DNA from 2 places in the Nitrobacter sp. CN101 genome. Region 2 is predicted to be linked to the other one. Evidence: riboswitches for the same ligand, from Rfam matches in the RefSeq annotation. Region 2 holds a riboswitch; the other holds the start of a gene.
What was found. Region 2 has a riboswitch for S-adenosylmethionine ahead of ACZ5IL_RS00165 (O-succinylhomoserine sulfhydrylase). Riboswitches for the same ligand answer to the same signal wherever they lie in the genome.
Positions count from the first base shown of each region.

Region 1: it holds a riboswitch for S-adenosylmethionine, as region 2 does, so the genes downstream of both, metX (homoserine O-acetyltransferase MetX) here and ACZ5IL_RS00165 (O-succinylhomoserine sulfhydrylase) in region 2, are expected to answer to the same signal.

Region 1 covers NZ_AP038833.1:800,935-810,917, reverse strand. Annotated here, with positions in the region: gene clpB (ATP-dependent chaperone ClpB) at 1-891, opposite strand, end outside; gene ACZ5IL_RS03835 (MOSC domain-containing protein) at 1,109-1,894, shown strand; gene ACZ5IL_RS03830 (TIGR02594 family protein) at 2,048-2,656, opposite strand; gene metW (methionine biosynthesis protein MetW) at 3,044-3,733, opposite strand; gene metX (homoserine O-acetyltransferase MetX) at 3,735-4,934, opposite strand; SAM riboswitch at 5,024-5,103, opposite strand; gene ACZ5IL_RS03815 (chorismate mutase) at 5,381-6,232, shown strand; gene ACZ5IL_RS03810 (pyridoxal phosphate-dependent aminotransferase) at 6,358-7,455, shown strand; gene ACZ5IL_RS03805 (prephenate/arogenate dehydrogenase family protein) at 7,452-8,393, shown strand; gene ACZ5IL_RS03800 (DUF2125 domain-containing protein) at 8,413-9,600, opposite strand; gene ACZ5IL_RS03795 (gamma-glutamylcyclotransferase) at 9,828-9,983, shown strand, end outside.
Region 2 covers NZ_AP038833.1:37,833-47,815, forward strand. Annotated here, with positions in the region: gene ACZ5IL_RS00135 ([protein-PII] uridylyltransferase) at 1-2,487, opposite strand, end outside; gene ACZ5IL_RS00140 (Hsp33 family molecular chaperone) at 2,776-3,780, shown strand; gene apaG (Co2+/Mg2+ efflux protein ApaG) at 3,799-4,194, opposite strand; gene ACZ5IL_RS00150 (OpgC domain-containing protein) at 4,399-5,646, shown strand; gene ACZ5IL_RS00155 (SGNH/GDSL hydrolase family protein) at 5,643-6,404, shown strand; gene ACZ5IL_RS00160 (SGNH/GDSL hydrolase family protein) at 6,407-7,369, shown strand; gene ACZ5IL_RS00165 (O-succinylhomoserine sulfhydrylase) at 7,409-8,602, opposite strand; SAM riboswitch at 8,673-8,752, opposite strand; gene ACZ5IL_RS00170 (2'-deoxycytidine 5'-triphosphate deaminase) at 8,925-9,983, shown strand, end outside.

The DNA.
Region 1 (9,983 bases), 760 kb from region 2:
CGCATCCATGGCGCCATCGGCCTTGCCGGCGCCGATCAGCGTGTGCATTTCGTCGATGAACAAAACGATACCGCCGTCCGCCGACGTGACTTCCTGCAACACCGCCTTGAGCCGTTCCTCGAACTCGCCGCGGTATTTCGCGCCCGCGATCAGCGATCCGAGGTCGAGCGCGAGCAGCTTCTTGTCCTTGAGGCTTTCCGGCACGTCGCCGTTGACGATGCGCAGCGCCAGGCCTTCCGCAATCGCGGTCTTGCCGACGCCCGGCTCGCCGATCAGCACCGGATTGTTCTTGGTGCGCCGTGACAACACCTGGATGGTGCGGCGGATTTCCTCGTCACGGCCGATCACCGGATCGAGCTTGCCATCGCGCGCCGCCTGGGTCAGGTCGCGGGCGTATTTCTTCAGGGCGTCATAGGCATTTTCCGCCGTGGCGCTATCCGCAGTCCGCCCCTTGCGCAGCGCATTGATCACCGCGTTGAGGTTCTGCGGCGTGACGCCGCCGTCCTTCAGCAATTTGAACGTGTCGCTGTCCTTGTCGAGCGACAGCGCCTGCAACAGCCGTTCCACCGTGACAAAGCTATCGCCGGCCTTCTCGGCCGCCTGTTCCGCGGCATCGAGCGCGCGCGCCGTGGCCGGCGCCAGATAGATCTGGCCCGCTCCGGCGCCCGACACCTTCGGCATTCTGTTGAGCTCGGCTTCGGTGGCTTTCAGGATCGCGCGCGAATTTCCGCCGGCGCGATCGATCAGGCTTCCCGCCAAGCCTTCGGTGTCGTCGAGCAGCACCTTCAAAATGTGCAGCGGCGTAAACTGCTGGTGGCCTTCGCGCATCGCCAACGACTGGGCCGACTGGATGAACCCGCGCACCCGCTCGGTATATTTTTCAACGTTCATGGAAATCTCCCTCGGCCTACCGCCTTCGCCCCGAAGGCACGAAAGCAGCATCCTCATTGGGGTTCCGCCACCGCATTGACGTTCCTCAACCGGCAGCGGTCGACGCCGGATCGTTCCGGCGGTGACAAATGTAGGAATACGCTCCCAGGAAATGAAGGGGCATGGTTCGGAGATTCGAAGCGATGGCAAGGCTCGCAGGAATCTCTTAAAGAACACCATGTCCGAAATTTCCAATGCAGCCGTTACCGCCCTTTACCGCTATCCCGTCAAAGGTCTGTCCGCCGAACCTTTGCAACACGCGATGCTTACCCCCGGCGAGACCGTTTCTGGCGACCGCAGCTATGCGATCGAGAACGGTCCGACCGGATTCGACCCCGCCGTGCCTCGGTATTTCCCAAAATCCAGGTTTCTGATGCTGATGCGCGACGAGCGGCTCGCTACACTCCACAGCCGTTATGACGACACCAGCCGAGTTTTGACAATCCGGACTGGCGGCGAGGAGGTGGTGCGCGCCGACCTCGGAACAGCCGAGGGCCGCGCCGCGGTCGAACGGTTCTTCGCCGCCAACTTCTCGCAGGAACTGAGGGGACCGCCTCAGGTTCTCGTTGGCAACGGACACAGCTTTTCGGACGTCGCAAGGAAAGTGGTTTCGATCATCAATCTCGAGAGTGTCGCCGCGATCGAAAAAATGGTGGAGCAGCCGGTTCACCCGCTACGCTTCCGCGCCAACCTGTACGTCCGAGGCTGGCCGGCCTGGAGCGAGCTCGACTTGCTGGAGCGCACACTCGCGATCGGCGACATCCGGCTCAAGGTGGTCAAGCGCATCGTCCGATGCACCGCCACCAACGTCGACCCGGAAACCGCGGCACGCGATCTCGACATTCCGCGCACGTTGATGCGAACGCTGGGGCATTGCGATTGTGGGGTTTATGCGGAAGTCGTCACCGGCGGCACGATCAGGATCGACGATAAAGTCGAAACGCTTCCGGAATCGCTCGCGTAAACGAGAGACCGCGGTTCTTCCTTCCACTCCTGCTCCGCCGCAGGGACGACGTCCGTGCGGAGCGCGGGAGCCCGTCGAAACGTGCCCCCGCCCGTCCTCGTTCACTGCGAAACCCTCTCCTTTGCAGGAGAGGGCGAAACGGCATCATATGCCTCAGTTCGGTACGACGTAGGCGTAGATGCGGCCGCGCGGATAGACCGACTCCGCGACGCGATGGCCGTGATTGCCCGAGACGATGATGGGATTACCACGCCGATCGATACCGCTGACGACGCCGACATGGCCACCGCCGCGTCGGCCCATGACGGCGATGGCACCGACCTGTGGGCCGGAGACTCGCCGCCCGTAATGCGCGAATGAACGCGCCATGTCGGAGCCCGTCCCCTGGTGTCCAGCGCGCTTCAGAACCATGTTCATGAATCGCGCGCACCAGAGCCGACTACGACCGGTGGGGTTACCTCCGATGTAGCGCCGGGCTTCCGCAACAACATTCGAGACCAAGCCTCCGCCTGAAAATCCCGTTCCCGGAGTCAAGGCGGCGTTGGCGTCCCTCCACTCGTGAGATCGCCGCGTGTAGCGGTATCTGTGATGACGATAATGCCGGTGAACGTAATGATGGTGTTTATAGTGAACGTGCGCGTAATGTCCCGCACGATGATAAGGTCTAGCCGAGGCGGGTATCGCAAAAGCGACCACGGCCAAGAAACACACCGCCAGTGCCAAAATACGCGGCAACGAGCGCAACGCAACTAACTGGAACATACTTGCTCCCCTGTGACACCTCCCACTTCCCCACACGCGTCACGGTGAACTCCGCTCTTATGTCGTGCCGAGAAAACGCGGGCCTTAAAATCACGGGGGCCAGCCTTTTTGAAGTCATACCTGCATTGCGCGTAGCGCATATCTGCGGTGCAACACGCCTTTGGTAGAGTGCGGTGTTTTTCCAAATTGATGTTTTAAAAAGGTATTTTGCGATAGGCGTAAGTTACCAAGCCCATTTATAAGACGCCCGGGTACTGGCCACGTTGCGCCGCAAACCGGTTCCTCGAGCCCTGGAGCGTGGAACTCGATCCATTCAGGAAGCTCGATCGATCCATAATCACGAACGCGATCGACCCAAATTTTGAGCGGAGTGGACGAAAAATACCTTTACTCGTCCTTTGTCGAAGCCTGAGCGATCTTCTCCAGCCGGCTAAGCAGAAACACTCCCTGCTCCCCGAACATATTCCAAAACCACCAGGGCGCGTTGAACCGCAGCGGCCGGCCGTAAAGATTGAGCGCGACCGCACGCTCGATCTTGACGTTGATCTCGTCGCAGAGCTGGACGAAATCCTTGATGGTACAGAAATGGATATTCGGGGTGTCGTACCATGTCGCCGGCAGGTTGTCCGTGCGCGGCATGTGGCCGCCGATCAGAAGCTGAACACGCATCTTCCAATAGCCGAAATTCGGAAACGAAACGACGGCATGCCGGCCGATCCGTAGCAGATTTTCCAGCACTGTTTTCGGTTGCCGTGTGGCCTGCAAGGTCTGCGACAGGATGACGTAGTCGAAGGCGTCGTCGGGATAGTTGATAAGGTCGGTATCGGCGTCGCCCTGCACCACTGCAAGACCCTTGGCCACGCAACGATTGACGCCCTCCCGCGACAGCTCGATGCCGCGGCCATCGATGCCCCGCGTCTCGAGCAGCTGCAAAAGGTCGCCGTCGCCACAACCGACGTCCAGAACCTTTGAACCTGGCTTGATCATCTCCGCCAACAGGAGATGATCGCTGCGATAACGGTCGCCCGCCCACGGAGCGACCTCATCCAACGGCAGGGCCGCCTGCTCCACACTCATCTCATTGCCCCGCATCGGCCAGGCCTCGGGTCTTTCCCGCAGATTCCAGGAACGCACGCGCGATATCGAAGAACTCGGGAACGTCGAGCAGGAAGGCATCATGGCCGCGATCGGTCTCGATCTCCGCGAACGAGACCCGCGCACCGCCGGCATTGAGGGCATGCACGGTCGCCCGCGATTCGGAGGTCGGAAACAACCAGTCGCTGGTGAACGAGACCACGCAGAACCGGGTGTGGGTATCGCGAAACGCGGCGGCCAACACGCCGTCATGATCGGCCGCCACATCGAAATAGTCCATCGCCCGCGTGAGATAGAGATAGCTGTTGGCATCAAAGCGCTCGACGAATGACGATCCCTGGTGGCGCAGATAGCTTTCGACCTGGAAATCCGCGTCGAACGAAAATGTCGGCAACTCGCGATCTTGCATCCGCCGTCCGAACTTGCGATGCAGCGCCGCGTCCGACAGATAAGTAATGTGTGCGGCCATCCGTGCCACGCCCAGGCCGCGGTGGGGATGGGTGCCCTGCTCGACATAGCGGCCTTCGCGCCAGTCGGGATCGGCCATCACCGCTTGCCGTCCCAGTTCGTGAAACGCGATGTTCTGCGCGGAGTGACGCGTGCTGCAGGCGATCGGCAGCGCTGAGAACACGCGCTTCGGATAGGCCGCGCACCACTGCAGCACCTGCATGCCGCCCATGGAGCCACCGACCACCGAAAACAGCGTGTCGATTTCGAGGCGGTCGATCAGCATGGCCTGCGCGCGCGCCATGTCAGGGATAGTGATGACCGGGAAGTCCAGGCCCCACACCTTGCCGGTCGCGGGATTGATCGAAGCGGGACCCGTCGAGCCCATACAGCCCCCGATCACGTTGGAGCAGATAATGAAATACTTCTCGGTGTCGAGCGGTTTGCCGGGTCCCACCAGGGTCACCCACCAGCCTGGTTTTCCGGTGAGCGGATGAAGGTTGGCCACATGCTGGTCCCCTGTGAGGGCATGGCAAATCAGGATGGCATTGGATTTTGCAGTATTGAGTTCACCATAGGTCTGATAGGCAATCTGGAACGGCGCGAGATCGATGCCGCAATCGAGCGGAAGCGGTTGATCGCTTCCGAAGATCGCGACCTGCGACGTGGGATGATCTGCTTCCTGGGCTCGATACTCGGCTTGAGCCGGACCCGGTATCGATTGCACGTTTACCATCCTGCACTGCCCCCGCCGGGGCTTCGGGAAACCACCGGACCGCAGGCCATAAAAAACCCGGCCCGAACTTGGGTTCGGCCGGGATCAGGATTTCGCTGTCCCCGGCCTGTTTAGCGAGTTGTTTAACGTGGCTGCAAGCCGGCCGGCTCAAATGACCACGGAACGGACGAAAAATAGTCCGCTGCATGCTTTTCGTCAAGGCAAGCAGATCGGCTGCTGCCGGCCCACGATCACGACCGAGGCGAGAGCGTTTTCGGGCGAAGTGAATACCGGTTCGCGTAAAGAAAACGCGTGAGATCCAAACCATAGAGCCAAGCTTCTGTTTCTGTAAGAAGCGTGGCTATGGTCGCTTCCCACATTCGCAAGAAGGCTCGCTGAAACGGGATGCGAATGTTAAAAGCGGACCGCGGCCGACGCTCTTCCCTTGCGGCCGACAGGTTGCATCCATGACGAAAATCTCTCCCGCGCCTCCATCTCTGCAAGTATTGCGCAAAGAGATCGACGCCATCGACGAGCAAGTTCACAACCTGCTGATGCAGCGCGGCGACATCATTGACCGCCTGATATCGGTGAAGCAGACCCAGGAGGTCGGCTCCGCATTCCGGCCGGCGCGCGAGGCTGACATGATGCGGCGTCTGGCGCAGCGCCATCGCGGCATCCTGCCGCTCGACACCGTCGAAAGCATCTGGCGCGTCATCATCGCAACCTTCACCTACGTTCAGGCGCCCTTCTCGCTGCACGCCGATCTGTCGCTCGGCGAATCCGCGATGCGGGATTCCGCGCGCTTCCATTTCGGCTTCACCATACCTTTCGTGCCGCACTTCAATGCGCAAGCCGCTGTGGAAACCGTGGCGAATGCGAAAGGCGACCTCGCACTCGTCTCGGCGACCTCGAGCCGCTCGCCATGGTGGCTTGCACTGGAAGCCGACGGCGCGCCAAAGATCATCGCCCGCCTGCCCTTCATCGAGCGCGCCGATCATCCGGCCGCGCTGCCGGTGTTCGTGATCTCACGAGTCGCCGACGATGCGCGGGTCACGGAAGTGGAGACCTGGAGCGTGCGCGTCTCCGGCTGGAATGCCAATACCGCCCGCACACTGTCGCCGCTCGCCGAGATCGTTGCAGTGCCCGATGGCGCCTTCGACGGCGCCGCGCTGCTGGTGTCCATCACGGGCGGCACCAGCCTCGACACCATCAAATCGGCGCTAATCGAAACCGGCGCGTCGGTCCGTTCAATGGCTCTCGTCGGCAGTCACGCAACGCGCTATACGATGCCTTCCAGCAGGGCGGCTCGTCCGTAACGTCCCGCTACAGCGTTTTCGAGCGAAGCGGATACCGGTTCGCGTGAAGAAAACGCGTCAAATCAAAATCTTAGAGCCCGCTTCTGATTCCGTCAGAAGCGAACGGCTCTAGTCCGGAGCAAATGATGTCTCGACCGGTGCCGAATCCCGGCATTCTCGATATTGCGCCCTATACGCCCGGCAAGAGTCCGGTACCGGAGGCGGGCCGCAAAGTATTCAAGCTGTCGGCCAATGAAACGCCGTTCGGCCCTTCGCCGAAGGCGATGGACGCTTATCGCGATGCCGTGGCTCACCTCGAAGGCTATCCGGAAGGCACCTCGCGCGTGTTGCGCGCAGCCATCGGGCGCGCCTACGGGCTCGACCCAGACCGCATTATCTGCGGCGCGGGATCCGACGAGATCCTCAACCTGCTGGCGCATACCTTTCTCGGCCACGGCGACGAAGCGATTTCGACCACGCACGGCTTTCTGGTGTACCCGATTGCGACCTTGGCAAACGGCGCGACAAACGTCGTCGCACCGGAGACCGACTACACCGCCGACATCGACGCGATCCTCAAGCGGGTCACGCCGAAGACCAAGATGGTCTGGCTCGCTAATCCAAACAATCCGACCGGCACCTACCTGCCGTTCGACGAGATCAGGCGGTTGCGCGCGGGCTTGCCATCCCACGTATTGCTGGTGCTCGACGGCGCCTATTCGGATTATGTGTCGCGCAACGACTACGAATTCGGTATCGAACTGGTGGCGACGACGGAAAATACCGTGCTGACCCATACCTTCTCCAAGATCCACGGCTTGGCCTCGCTGCGGATCGGCTGGATGTTCGGCCCAGCGCATATCGTCGATGCCGTGAACCGGATCCGCGGCCCCTTCAACGTCTCGACGCCGGCAATGCTTGCGGCCGTGGCCGCGATCGAGGACACCGCGCACGTCCAGATGTCGAAGGTTCACACGGAAGAGTGGCGCAACTGGCTAACGGACGAAGTGACAAAGCTCGGCCTCAAGGTCACGCCCAGCGTGACGAACTTCATCCTGATCCACTTCCCGGACACCAAGGGCAAGACGGCGTCTGAGGCCGACGCGTTTCTGACCAAACGCGGCCTCGTGCTTCGTGCGCTCGACAACTACGGCCTGCCGAATGCCTTGCGCATGACCATCGGCACCGAGGAAGCCAATCGCCTGGTGGCGGATGGCTTGCGCGACTTCATGGCGCAGGCATGACCGCACCGCCCTTATTCCGGCGGATCGCGCTGATCGGATTCGGCTTGATTGGCGGTTCGATCGCGCGCGCCGCGCGCGCACAAGGCCTCGCTGGCGAAATCGTCGTCACCGCACGCTCCACTAAGACGCGTGCGCGGGTGACGGAACTCGGCATCGTCGATCGCGTGGTAGACACCAACGCAGAGGCCGCAAGCGACGCCGACCTCGTGATCCTCTGTATTCCGGTCGGAGCGTGCGGCGCGGTGGCGCAAGAGATCGCATCTCACCTCCGGCCGGACGCCATTGTCTCCGACGTCGGATCGGTGAAAGGCGCCGTCGTCCGCGAGATGGCCCCATATCTGCCCACCAGCGTGCATTTCGTGCCAGCACATCCGGTGGCCGGCACTGAGCACTCGGGCCCGGATTCCGGCTTCGCCGAACTGTTTATCAATCGCTGGTGCATACTGACGCCGCCGGACAAAACGGATATCGCGGCCGTCGACAAGTTGCGCGCGTTCTGGACCGCGATCGGCGCCAGGGTCGAGATCATGACCCCTCAGCATCATGATCTGGTGCTCGCGATCACCAGCCATCTGCCGCACCTGATCGCTTACACCATTGTTGGCACTGCGGACGAACTCGGCGAGGTCACATCCTCCGAAGTGATGAAATTTTCCGCCGGCGGCTTTCGCGACTTCACACGCATCGCCGCCTCCGATCCCACGATGTGGCGCGACGTATTTCTGGCCAACAAGGATGCGGTGCTGGAAATGCTCGGCACCTTCAACGAAGATCTGTCCAAGCTGACGCGCGCCATGCGCCGCGGCGATGGCGAAGCGCTTTTTGAGCACTTCACCCGCACCCGCGCGATCCGCCGCGGCATCGTCGAGATCGGCCAGGATTCCGCGGCTCCCGATTTCGGACGACTGCAAACGGGCGCACAGAAAAACCCTGAGTAAGCTGTCCTGAGCGGCGCATTCAGAACAGCGGCGGCGTCTGCGCGACCTTCAGCTGCCCGACGAAGACTGCGCCGTTAACGAACCGCAACGGAAAAGAGCGCGCCTTTTTGCCTTCCAGCGTTGCCTCCTGACCGATCGCGGCGAGGCCTGCCACAACACCGACATTGGCGTTCTCGCGCACGGCCTTGCCCAACCCCGGAATCGCCCGGTCCAGCGCACCGAATAGATTGTCGATATCCTTTGTCTTCACGCCAGGCGCGACCTTATCGAGAGTATCCTGCGGCACGCCCTGCTCCAGCATTTTCTCGATTCCGAGCGCCGGGATCACCTTCTCAAAACCGGTTGCTGTCATGTGCAACTCGCCGTCGAGGTGCCCATCGGCGGTAAGCCCTAGCGACCCTGCGGCTATCGCGATCAGATCACCCTGCTGGATACGCGACTGCTTGATCTCGATGCGGCCGTCCGCCGCCTGCAATTCGCGAAACCGCACCGGCCAGGGTTTCGGCGTGAAGTCCTTCAGCCCGTGTACGATCGCACGGATATCGGCATCGAATGGCGCAGTCAGCACCGGATGAACATCCTGAATGGTCGCCCCGGTCAATTCAAGGACGCTCTCGATCGCGGGGCGATCTGGTCTGGAGTTCTCCGCGATGCGGCCGTGAAGCTCTGCTTGCTTGGCGCGCGCAACCGGGGTCTGCACCGAGGCTGCGACACGGTCGATCGCTGGATCTTGGAAAACGATATCCGCGCTCTGCGGAGTGCCTGGCAATCCGACAATGCTGCTGCGCGCGATGCTCCAGTTGACGACCATCACCGGCTCTCCATGTTGGGATAGCGTTGCCGGGGCCTTGAACTCTGCGATCAGCAGTTTCGGATTATAGATCTGCGCGACCACCAGGATATCCCCGAGGCGCGCGGTCAGTGGCGCTATCGCCGCCTGATCGGCCGTTTGCGACTTTAGCTCGACGGTCGCATCCTTGCAGTGAACCTCGAGACGGAAGGGGAATCCGGCGACAGTCCGCTTGGCGCAATCATAGTTACGCCCGGACGCGGCCTCGCGCGCGCGCCAGGCATCGACCGTCTGGTCGACCTGGGAGGCGGCATAAAACCAGAACGCGCTCCAAGCCGCGGCGGCGATGACCACCAGCACGGGCATGACGAAGACGGGCCAAAGACGGTGCTTGCGAGAGGCGTTGGCAGCGTTCATGCGGGGGGCTGGCTCGTGAATTTGTCAGGTGGCGGGGGCCTCCGACCATAGTCGCGCAACCTCGGCAAAACCAGCCCCTTTCGTTCCGCTTCGCCTGGCGGTGCGGCTCTGTTAAAGCATCTGTCGGCCAGGCAAATCTCGGCTAGCCCTAAGAAAATGCTCTCAATTATAATAGCTTGTGCGTATTCGGTATCCACTTTGCGGGATACGCTCTGGTTGGAGCGTGGATGAGTGTGCAGGAACTAGTTGACCCGGCTATTGGTAGGTCCGACAGCGATCTCTGGGTATTTGCCTATGGTTCGCTGATGTGGCGACCGGGATTCGATTTTGCCGAGCAGATTCCGGCGCGGCTGATCGGCGAGCACCGGGCGCTCTGCGTCTAC
Region 2 (9,983 bases):
CGGCCGCAGCCTCTTTCCCCCGGCGCGGCTCGGTATCACATCGGGCAGGCGCAACCGGCCTTCGAGTACCTGCTCGATGATCTCGGCGATGCGGCCAGCGCGCCGGCCTTCGTCCTCGTCGCGCTCATATTCGCGTGAGATCGCGATGGTATCGAGCGCCTGCCCGTCGATGGTCGTATAGATCTGGGCATCGACGATATTGGCGCCGGCCGACGCGCATGCTCCCGCAATGATCGACAGCAGCCAGGGATGATCGGCGGTAAGGATCGTCAGCTCCGTGACACCGCGCCCCTCATCGAAGCCGACGTTGATGTTAAGCTTCTTGCCGCTTCTTTCGCTGGCGCGCAGGAAGCGCGCGTGCCTGATCTTGTGCTCGAGATCGACCTTGAGCCAGTAGGCCGGATAATGCCGGACAATGTAGGCATCAAGCTCATGGTCGGGCCATTCGGTGAAAGCGGCACGGAACTCGGCCTCAGCCGCTGCCATGCGCTGCGCGCGATTGACCTCGGAGAAGCCGCCGGTCAGCACGGGTTCTGTCTCATAATAAAGAGTTCGGAGCAGCTGGGCCTTCCAGCCATTCCAGACGCCGGGGCCGACGCCGCGAATGTCTGCGGTCGTCAGGATGGTCAAGAGCTTCATCCGCTCGACCGACTGGACCACGGCCGCGAAATTCTCGATGGTCTTGCGATCGGATAGGTCGCGAGACTGGGCCACTTTGGACATCGTCAGATGCTGTTCGATCAGCCACGCGACCAGTTCGGTGTCGGCTGCGTTGAAGCCAAGGCGCGGGCACAATCTGCGCGCTACCTTGGCGCCTGCGATCGAATGATCCTCGGGCCGGCCCTTTGCAACGTCATGAAGCAGTGTGGTGATGTAGATGACAGGCCGGTGTTCGGGAAGAATCTTGCGCATCAGCTCGCTGGCGAGAGCGACCTCGTCATTGTCGCCGCGCTCGATATCCTGAAGGATGCCGATGCAGCGAATCAGATGCTCGTCCACCGTGTAGTGATGGTACATATTGAACTGCATCATCGAGACGATCGTGCCAAAGGCGCGGATGAACTGACCTAGCACCCCGGTCTCGTTCATCCTGCGCAGCACGGTCTCCGCGTCATTCGAGGTCAGGATCTCCATGAACAGCCGGTTCGCTTCCGGGTTTTCGCGAAGCTCCGCGTTGATCAGCCGTCGCGACCGCGTCACCAGCCGCAAGGCGTCCGGATGGAAAGCCAGGTTGTTCTTCTGCGCGAGGCGGAACAAACGGATCAGATTGACAGGGTCGCGCTTGAAGAGATCGGGCGTCGCGAGATTGATGCGGTTGTTGTCGATGATGAAGTCGTCGTTGTCCGGAACCCGCCGAACCTCCGTGCCCCGCGGCCACAACATCACGCGGCTGAGAACCGGTGCCGGCTTGGCCTGCTGATCCTCGAGCTTCGCGCATAGAATTGCGGTGAGGTCGCCGACATCCTTGGCGGTCAGGAAGTAGTGCTTCATAAAGCGTTCGACATCCTGCATCCCCGGATGAGACGTATATCCGAGCCGGACCGCGATCTCCCGCTGCAAGTCGAACGACAACCGTTCCTCCGCCCTCCCCGTCGCGAAGTGCAGGTTACAGCGTACCGACCATAGAAAATCGGCGCAGCGGCTGAACGTCCGGTATTCGCGAACATCGAACACATTGCACTGGAGCAATTCGTGGCTTTCACGCACCCGGTAGACATACTTCGCGATCCAGAACAACGTATGCAGGTCGCGTAATCCCCCTTTGCCATCCTTGACGTTAGGCTCGACCAGATAGCGCGACTGGCCAGCGCGGTGATGGCGCTCCTCGCGCTCGGCAAGTTTGGCAGCGACGAATTCCGCCGCTGTTCCCCGCACCACTTCGGTGTCGAAGCGGCTAACCAGTTCGTCGTATAGCGCCCGGTCGCCGGTGACGAAGCGGGCTTCCAGAATTCCGGTGCGGACGGTCATGTCGCCCCGCGCCTGCCGGATCGATTCATTGACCGAGCGCGTCGCGTGACCGACGTTCAACCCCATGTCCCATAGACAATACAGGATAGCCTCGGCGACCTGTTCGCCCCACGCCGTCTGTTTGTAAGGCAGAATGAACAGCAGATCGATATCCGAGTCCGGCGCCATCAGACCGCGCCCGTAGCCGCCGGTCGCCACCACGGCCATGCGCTCGCCATCGGACGGAATGGGGGAATAATAGAGATGACGGGTCGCGGCCGAAAACGCCAGACGAATGATTTCGTCTTGAACGAAGCAAAGCCATTCGGCGCAGCGCCGCCCGTGGCGGTCAAGCAGAAGCCTCGCCTGCGCCGCATCGCGCACTTTCGCGAGTTCGACCTTCAACAACCTGGACACGGCAGAACGGAAAACGTCCCCGTGCCCAGCGTGCTTCTCGGCCAGCGCATCGATGTCGCCGATGATCCGGACGGTATCGAAACCGGCGCCGTCCGCCGCTTCTTTTGTCGTTGCGAGGTCCATCGCTTATCCGGATAACGGAGGCCGCGCGCGCTGTCACCGCAGTTTGTGAACTGCATGTGACGGATCCATGCTTCAACCCACCGGTTTGAGCAATGATGCGCTCCAGCCGGCGTCTCCAGAATATCTGTTTTCTCGTTGACGGAAATCCCCTAAATATTTGAAACGCGTGACTTTTATTTCTCCGCTGCTGCGCCGATATTCCGCAGCCCATCCTCAAACGGAGCTTTATGTGACGCTCCTCCCTGTCATGGGGTTTCGATCCCGGCCAGTCGACCCCAGATAGAGGGCATGACCTCACAAATGCCCGACCCCGCCACGTCGCGTGAAACCCCCGTGCGTGCGCCCTCATCCATTCCGGTCGACGACGCCGTGATTCCGTTTGAGGTGAGCACACTCGACCTGCGCGGACGACTGACCCGGCTAGGGCCGGCGCTCGACGAGTTGCTGGTCCGGCACGACTATCCCGCACCGGTCGCCAAGCTGCTCGGCGAGGCGATCGTGCTGACGACGCTGCTCGGCTCATCGCTCAAGTTCGAGGGCCGGTTCATCCTGCAAACCCAGACCGATGGACCGGTGTCGTTCCTGATTGTCGACTTTCGAGCCCCGGCCGGGCTGCGAGCCTATGCCCGTTTCGACAAGGCCCGGCTCGGCGATGCTTCCGACTCGGGCGCGCTGCTGGGCCGCGGCCATCTCGCGATGACCATCGATCAGGGTCCGGACATGAACCGCTATCAGGGTCTCGTGGCACTGGAAGGCGGCAACCTCGAAGATGCGGCGCATGAGTATTTTCTGCGATCGGAACAGATTCCGACGCGGGTCCGGCTCGCGGTCGGCGAGGAGTGGCGCCGGGAGGGGGATGGACCGAAGCGCGGCTGGCGTGGCGGCGGCATGCTGCTGCAATTCCTGCCCACGGCGCCGGAGCGCGCGCGCCAGGCCGATCTCCATCCCGGAGATGCCCCCGACGGTGGCGCCGTGCATACGGTGAGCGAGGATGATGCCTGGGTCGAGGGTCAGTCGCTGATCGGCACCGTCGAGGACCTCGAACTGATCGATCCCGACTTGTCCGGTGAACGTCTGCTTTATCGCCTGTTCCATGAGCGCGGCGTCAGGGTGTTTTCGCCGCAAGCGCTGCACGCGCGGTGTTCCTGCTCGCGCGACGCCGTGGCGGCCATGCTGAAGAGCTTCACGCCGGAGGACCGCTCGGGCATGGTGCAGGACGGCAAGGTCGCCGTGACCTGCGAGTTCTGCAATTCGGTGTACGAATTTACCCCGCAGGAAGCCGGCGTGGAGTAGGCGCGATTGGACGCGACCTTAGTTCAGCACGCGCTTGCTGTCGGGGCTGTCGAGCGAGAAGGTCGGAACGTCTATTTCGAAGGGTTCGCCGCTTCGGATCGAGATCATCTGGTAGCGGCCACTCATGAAGCCGGTGGCGGTCGGCAGAGGAACCCCGCTCGTGTATTCGAAGCGCTCGCCGGGCGCAAGCACCGGCTGCTCGCCCACGACGCCCTCGCCGCGGACTTCCTGCTTCCGCCCCGAGGCATCGGTGATGATCCAATGCCGGGTGCGCAACTGCACGGTCTCGGGACCGGCGTTTATGATAACCACCGTATAGGACCAAAAAAAATGGCCTCGCTCGGCGGACGACCTCTCCGGCATGAAATTCGGTTCAACGGTGACTTCGATCTGGCGGGTAACGGCACGGTACATCGCAAACTCTCTAGTATTCGAGCGATCATAGCCAAAACAGGCGCATGAACCAGCCCCCTTCGTTGTGATCGTGCGTCAGCCTGGTTCCACACTATGATCCCGGCGGCAATATTGATTTTTTGCCACCGTTAGCGTGAAGCTGTCCTCCCGTAAATCCATCTCGATCGCGCAGGCGATTGAGATGGCCTTATCGAAGCCGAGCGTATGCCGCCAGTTACCGATCAGGTTGTCGGAGCGCGCACGAGGGCGGCCCCTGCGGGCGTCACGCGCGATGCGCCGGCCGTTTCGATTCCGACCCCGCCGCGCGAGCGCGAGCTGAGGCTCGATCTGTTTCGCGGGCTCGCGCTATGGTTGATTTTCATTGACCATCTGCCGCAGAACCTCCTGACCTGGCTCACTCTCCGCAACTATGGCTTCAGTGACGCCACGGAGATTTTCATCTTCATCTCGGGCTATACCGCAGCCCTCGTTTACGGACGCGCTATGCGCGAGCGCGGATTTGTCGTCGCCGCCGCGCGCATTCTCAAGCGCGTCTGGCAGATCTACGTAGCACATATCTTTCTATTCACGATTTTCCTCGCGGAAATTTCCTACGTCGCGAGCAGCTTTGAGAACCCGCTTTACACCGAGGAAATGGGCATCCTCGATTTTCTCAAGCAGCCCGACGTCACGATCGTGCAGGCGCTGCTTCTGAAATTCCGCCCCGTCAACATGGACGTGCTGCCGCTCTACGTCGCGCTGATGCTCTTTTTTCCGCCGGTGTTGCTGGTGATGCAGCGCAAGGCTGATCTGGGGCTGGCGCTGTCGGTCGGTTTTTATGCACTCACCCGGTGGTTCGACCTGGCACTGCCCGCCTATCCCAACGGGGTCTGGTTCTTCAATCCGTTCGCCTGGCAACTGCTGTTCGTGTTTGGCGCATGGTGCGCGCTCGGAGGTGCCAAGCGCATGTCGCGCATCCTGTCTTCGCAGGCAACGCTTTGGATTTGCATTACCTATCTGCTGTTCGCTTTCTACACCACGCTGACCTGGTATGTGCCGCAGCTCAATCATTTGATGCCGGACATCGCCGAACGGTGGATGTATCCAATCGACAAGACCAACCTCGACGTGCTGCGCATCCTCCACTTTTTGGCGCTCGCCGCGCTGGCCGTCCGCTTCCTGCCCAGGAACTGGCCGGGATTGGCCTCGCCCTGGCTTAAGCCGCTGATCCTGTGCGGCCAGAATTCGCTCCAGATCTTCTGTATCGGGGTCTTTCTGGCCTTCGCTGGGCAGTTCATCCTCGCAGAGTATTCCGGCGGCGCCACGATTCACCTCATTATCAGCATTTGCGGAATCCTGATCATGTCCGCCGCCGCATGGGTGTTTTCGTGGTACAAGAAAGTTGCAGGCAAAGGCGGAAGCCGCGCCAAACCTGCCGATGGCGACTCGGATCTTGCGGGAGGAGGAGCATGAGGACCGGCTTGGCGTCGGTCTTGATCGCGCTGGCCGCTTCATCGGCCAGCGTCTCCGCGTGTGCTGACGATGTGACCAAAAGCTGCGCCGTGCCGGCCTATCTGCTGACCAGCGATAGTCCATTGTCCCGAGTCGCCTCGGCGGTCAGGGCGGGCGGCCCGCTCAACATTCTGGTGGTAGGCAGCCGTTCCTCATCAATATCCGGAGCCGAGGAGGAAGCCTATCCGGCGAAATTGCAGGCTGCACTTCGCGAGAAATTGCCGGGCATTCTCGTGAACGTGTCCGTGGAACTGGCTCTGCGCAAGACTGCCGAGGATGTCGCGCCGAGCCTCGGCAAGCTCGCTGAGGCAAAAAAATCAACTCTGGTGGTGTGGCAGACCGGCATTGTCGATGCCATCCGGTCCGTCGACATCGACGACTTTCGCGAGGCCCTCGACCAAGGCGTGACCTCATTGCAGAAAGCGGGAGCGGATGTCGTGCTGATGAACATGCAGTACAGCCCGCGCACGGAAACCATGGTTTCAATGACATCTTACATCGACAACATGCGCGTCGTCGCGCAGCAGCGCGACGTTCCAGTGTTCGACCGCTTTACAATCATGAGTAAGTGGAACGAGAGCGGTGAATTCGATCTATTCAGCCCAGTGCGGGGAGTAAGCCTTGCCAAACGCGTTCACAGTTGTCTCGGTAGCGCCTTATCGACCTTCGTGATCGAGACCGCTCGCATCACCCCCACCGAACTCGGGACCAAGCGTTGATGATGATCCTCCGCTTCCGCAGAACCCTCGGCCCGGCCGCGGCGGTCATACTGGTGGCAGCATCGGCCTCCACCGCGCTCGCACAAACGGCGCCGGCCAACGCCTCCGCGCTGTCGACAGGCAGCACCGCACCCGTTTCTTCGGTCGCAACCGCGCAATCCGACACGCCGACGCAGAGCCTGTCCGGAAGGGCGATCGACAAGGTAGCGGCAATTGCTGCCCGCGCGCGCGACATCTTCAATCGCGTCCCTTGCCTGCCGCCGAAGGGTGTCTCGCAGTCGGTGGGATCACTGCCGCATGTGGCGGCCAAGCTTGCCGCCAACAAACCGGTTGTCATCGTCGCCTTCGGCTCGTCCTCGACGCAGGGTTACGGCGCGACGTCGCCAGAATTCAATTATCCGAACCGGCTGGCGGCCCAATTGCACCGCAAATATCCGGCCGCCGCCATCACCGTGCTCAATCGCGGCAAGGGCGGCGAGGACGCGCCCGAGATGATGAAGCGGCTGCGAACGGAAGTGATCGATGCCAAGCCGGACATGGTGATCTGGCAGGTCGGCACCAACGCGGTGCTACGCAATCTGGATCCCGCGAGCACCGCGAAAACCGTCGAAGACGGCGTCGCGACCATTCAGGCCTCCGGCGCCGATCTGGTCCTGATCGATCCGCAATACGCGCCCGCCGTCAACGCCAAGAGCGAGAATGCCGGCAGAATGGTCAGTCTGCTGAACCGGGTCGCGCACTACAGGCATGTCGGGATTTTCCCGCGCTTCGAGGTCATGCGCGACTGGCACGACCGGCAGTCGCTACCGTTCGACACCTTTGTGACCAAGGACGGCCTTCACATGAACGACTGGGGTTATGCCTGTTTCGCCCAGTTGCTCGGCGACAACATCATCAAGTCGGTGGATCAGGTCCAGGCTGGCGTCAGTTTACCGGTGGCCGCGACTGTCAATCGGCCGTTGTGAGACTTTACCACCTCTCCTTGTTGGAAAGGGAAGAAAGCCTCACACCTTTTCCAGCGCGGCAACGAGATCCTCGATCAGGTCGTCCTTGTGTTCGAGACCGGCCGAATAGCGGATGAAGCCTTCACCGATCCCGAGCCCGGCGCGGACTTCCGGGCCGAGCCGCTGGTGAGTAGTGGTTGCCGGATGGGTGACGAGACTCTTGGCGTCGCCGAGGTTGTTCGAGATGCGCGCGAGCTTCAACGCGTTGAGACAGCGAAACGCCGCCGCCTTGCCACCCTTGACATCGAAGCCGATCAGCGTCGAGCCGGCGCGCATCTGCTTTTTCACCAGCGCCGCCTGCGGATGGTCCGGCCGGCCGGGATAGATGAGGCGGGACACTTTCGGATGCGACGCCAGCACCTCCGCGATCGCCGCGGCGCTCTCGGTTTGCTGGCGCACGCGGACGCTGAGCGTCTCCAATCCCTTCAGGAGAATCCAGGCGTTGAATGGCGAGATCGACGGCCCGGTCTGGCGTATAAAGGTCTGGAGATGATCCTGGACGAAAGCGTTCGACGACAGGATGACGCCGCCGAGCGTCCGTCCCTGGCCATCGATGTGCTTGGTGGCCGAATACACCACGACGTCGGCGCCGAGCTCCAGCGGGCTTTGCCAGATCGGTGTCGCGAACACATTGTCGACGATCAGCCGCGCTCCAGCCTGATGCGCGATCTCGGCGATGCCGCCGATGTCGAGCACGTCGAGCGTCGGGTTGGTCGGACTTTCGATGAAGCAGGTTTTGGTGTTCGGCCGCATCGCCTTGCGCCATTGATCGAGATCAAGGCCGTCGACCAGCGTGGATTCGATGCCGTAGCGGGGCAGCAGGTCTTCGACCACATAGCGGCAGGAGCCGAACAAGGCCTTTGCCGCCACCACATGATCGCCCGCCTTCAGCGGCGCGAGCATCGCGGTGGTCACCGCGGCCATGCCCGTCGCGAGGGCGCGCGCGGTCTCCGCGCCTTCGAGCGCAGCCATGCGCTGCTCGAACATCGCGACCGTCGGGTTGGAGTAGCGCGAGTAGATGAAGCCGGGATCGTCGCCCTTGAATCGCGCCTCACACTGTTCGGCGGTGTCGTAGACGTAACCTTGCGTCAGAAACAGGGCTTCCGAGGTCTCGGCGAACTGCGAACGCAGCGTGCCGGAATGAACCAGCCGGGTTTCAGGGTGATAGCGGGGTGCGGACTTGGTCTCGGACATATGATCTCCTGCGGAACGCCGTGGAAAGCGGCCACAAAAAAACCGGCCTGGGAGAATTCCACAAGCCGGGATCACATTGTCCCCGGCCTGTTTAGCGACTTATTTAACGTGGCTGCAAGCCGGCCGGCTCAAATCACCACGGAACGCTGTCATGCCTAGTCCCGCCTCTCCCGTCCGTCAAGCCAATCAATTGACATTCGCAATCGGCTGGCTGCAAATCCGGATTTAGACGCCAGAACCCTGCCTCTCGCCGACGGACAAGCACTAAAAGCCCCTGCTCCTGTTTTCGGGTCGATATCGCCCAGGCCGTAAAGACGACATCGTGTCATTCTCGCTCCCTCCCGACGCCAACGGCATTCTGCCCGACCGCATGATCGCGGCGATGGCCGACGCAGGCCTGATCCTGCCGGAATATCCATTTGTCGAGAGCCAGATCCAGCCGGCAAGCCTCGATCTGCGGCTCGGCGCCATGGCTTATCGGGTGCGCGCCAGCTTTCTGCCGGGGCCGGACGCAACCGTCGCTGAACGCATCGACGAGCTCAAGCTGCACGAAGTCGATCTTTCCGATGGCGCGGTGCTGGAGACCAACTGCGTTTACATCGTGCCGCTGCTGGAGAGCCTGGCCCTGCCGCCCGAAATCATCGCCGCCGCCAATCCAAAAAGCTCGACCGGCCGCCTCGACGTGTTCACACGCGTGATCGCCGACGGCACCCGGCGCTTCGACATGATTGGCGCCGGCTATCACGGGCCGCTCTATGCGGAGATCAGTCCCAAGACGTTTCCAGTGCTGCTGCGCGAGGGATCGCGGCTCTCGCAGGTCCGCTTCCGCACCGGAGACGCCGTTCTCGATGCCCACGAGCTCGAAGCCTTGCACGGACGGGAGCGGCTCGTCGATGTCGACGACGCCGATCTCGTCAACGGCGTGGCGCTCAGCGTCGATCTTTCGGGCGATTATGCCAACGGCTTTGTCGGCTATCGCGCCAAGCGCCATACCGGCGTGGTCGATATCGACCGCCGCGGCGGCTATGCGGTCGGTGAGTTCTGGGAGCCGATCGCGGCGCGGTCGGACGGCAGCCTGATCCTGGATCCCGGCGAGTTCTATATTCTCGCCTCGAAGGAAGCTGTTCAGGTGCCGCCGGACTACGCCGCGGAAATGGTGCCGTTCGATCCGCTGGTCGGCGAATTCCGCGTGCACTACGCGGGCTTCTTCGATCCCGGCTTCGGCTATGCCGGCGCGGGCGGACAGGGTTCACGTGCGGTGCTCGAGGTGCGCTCGCGCGAGGTGCCGTTCATTCTCGAGCACGGCCAGATCGTCGGCCGCCTCGTCTATGAGAAGATGCTGTCGCGGCCCGACGCGATGTACGGCCAGCGCATCGGCTCC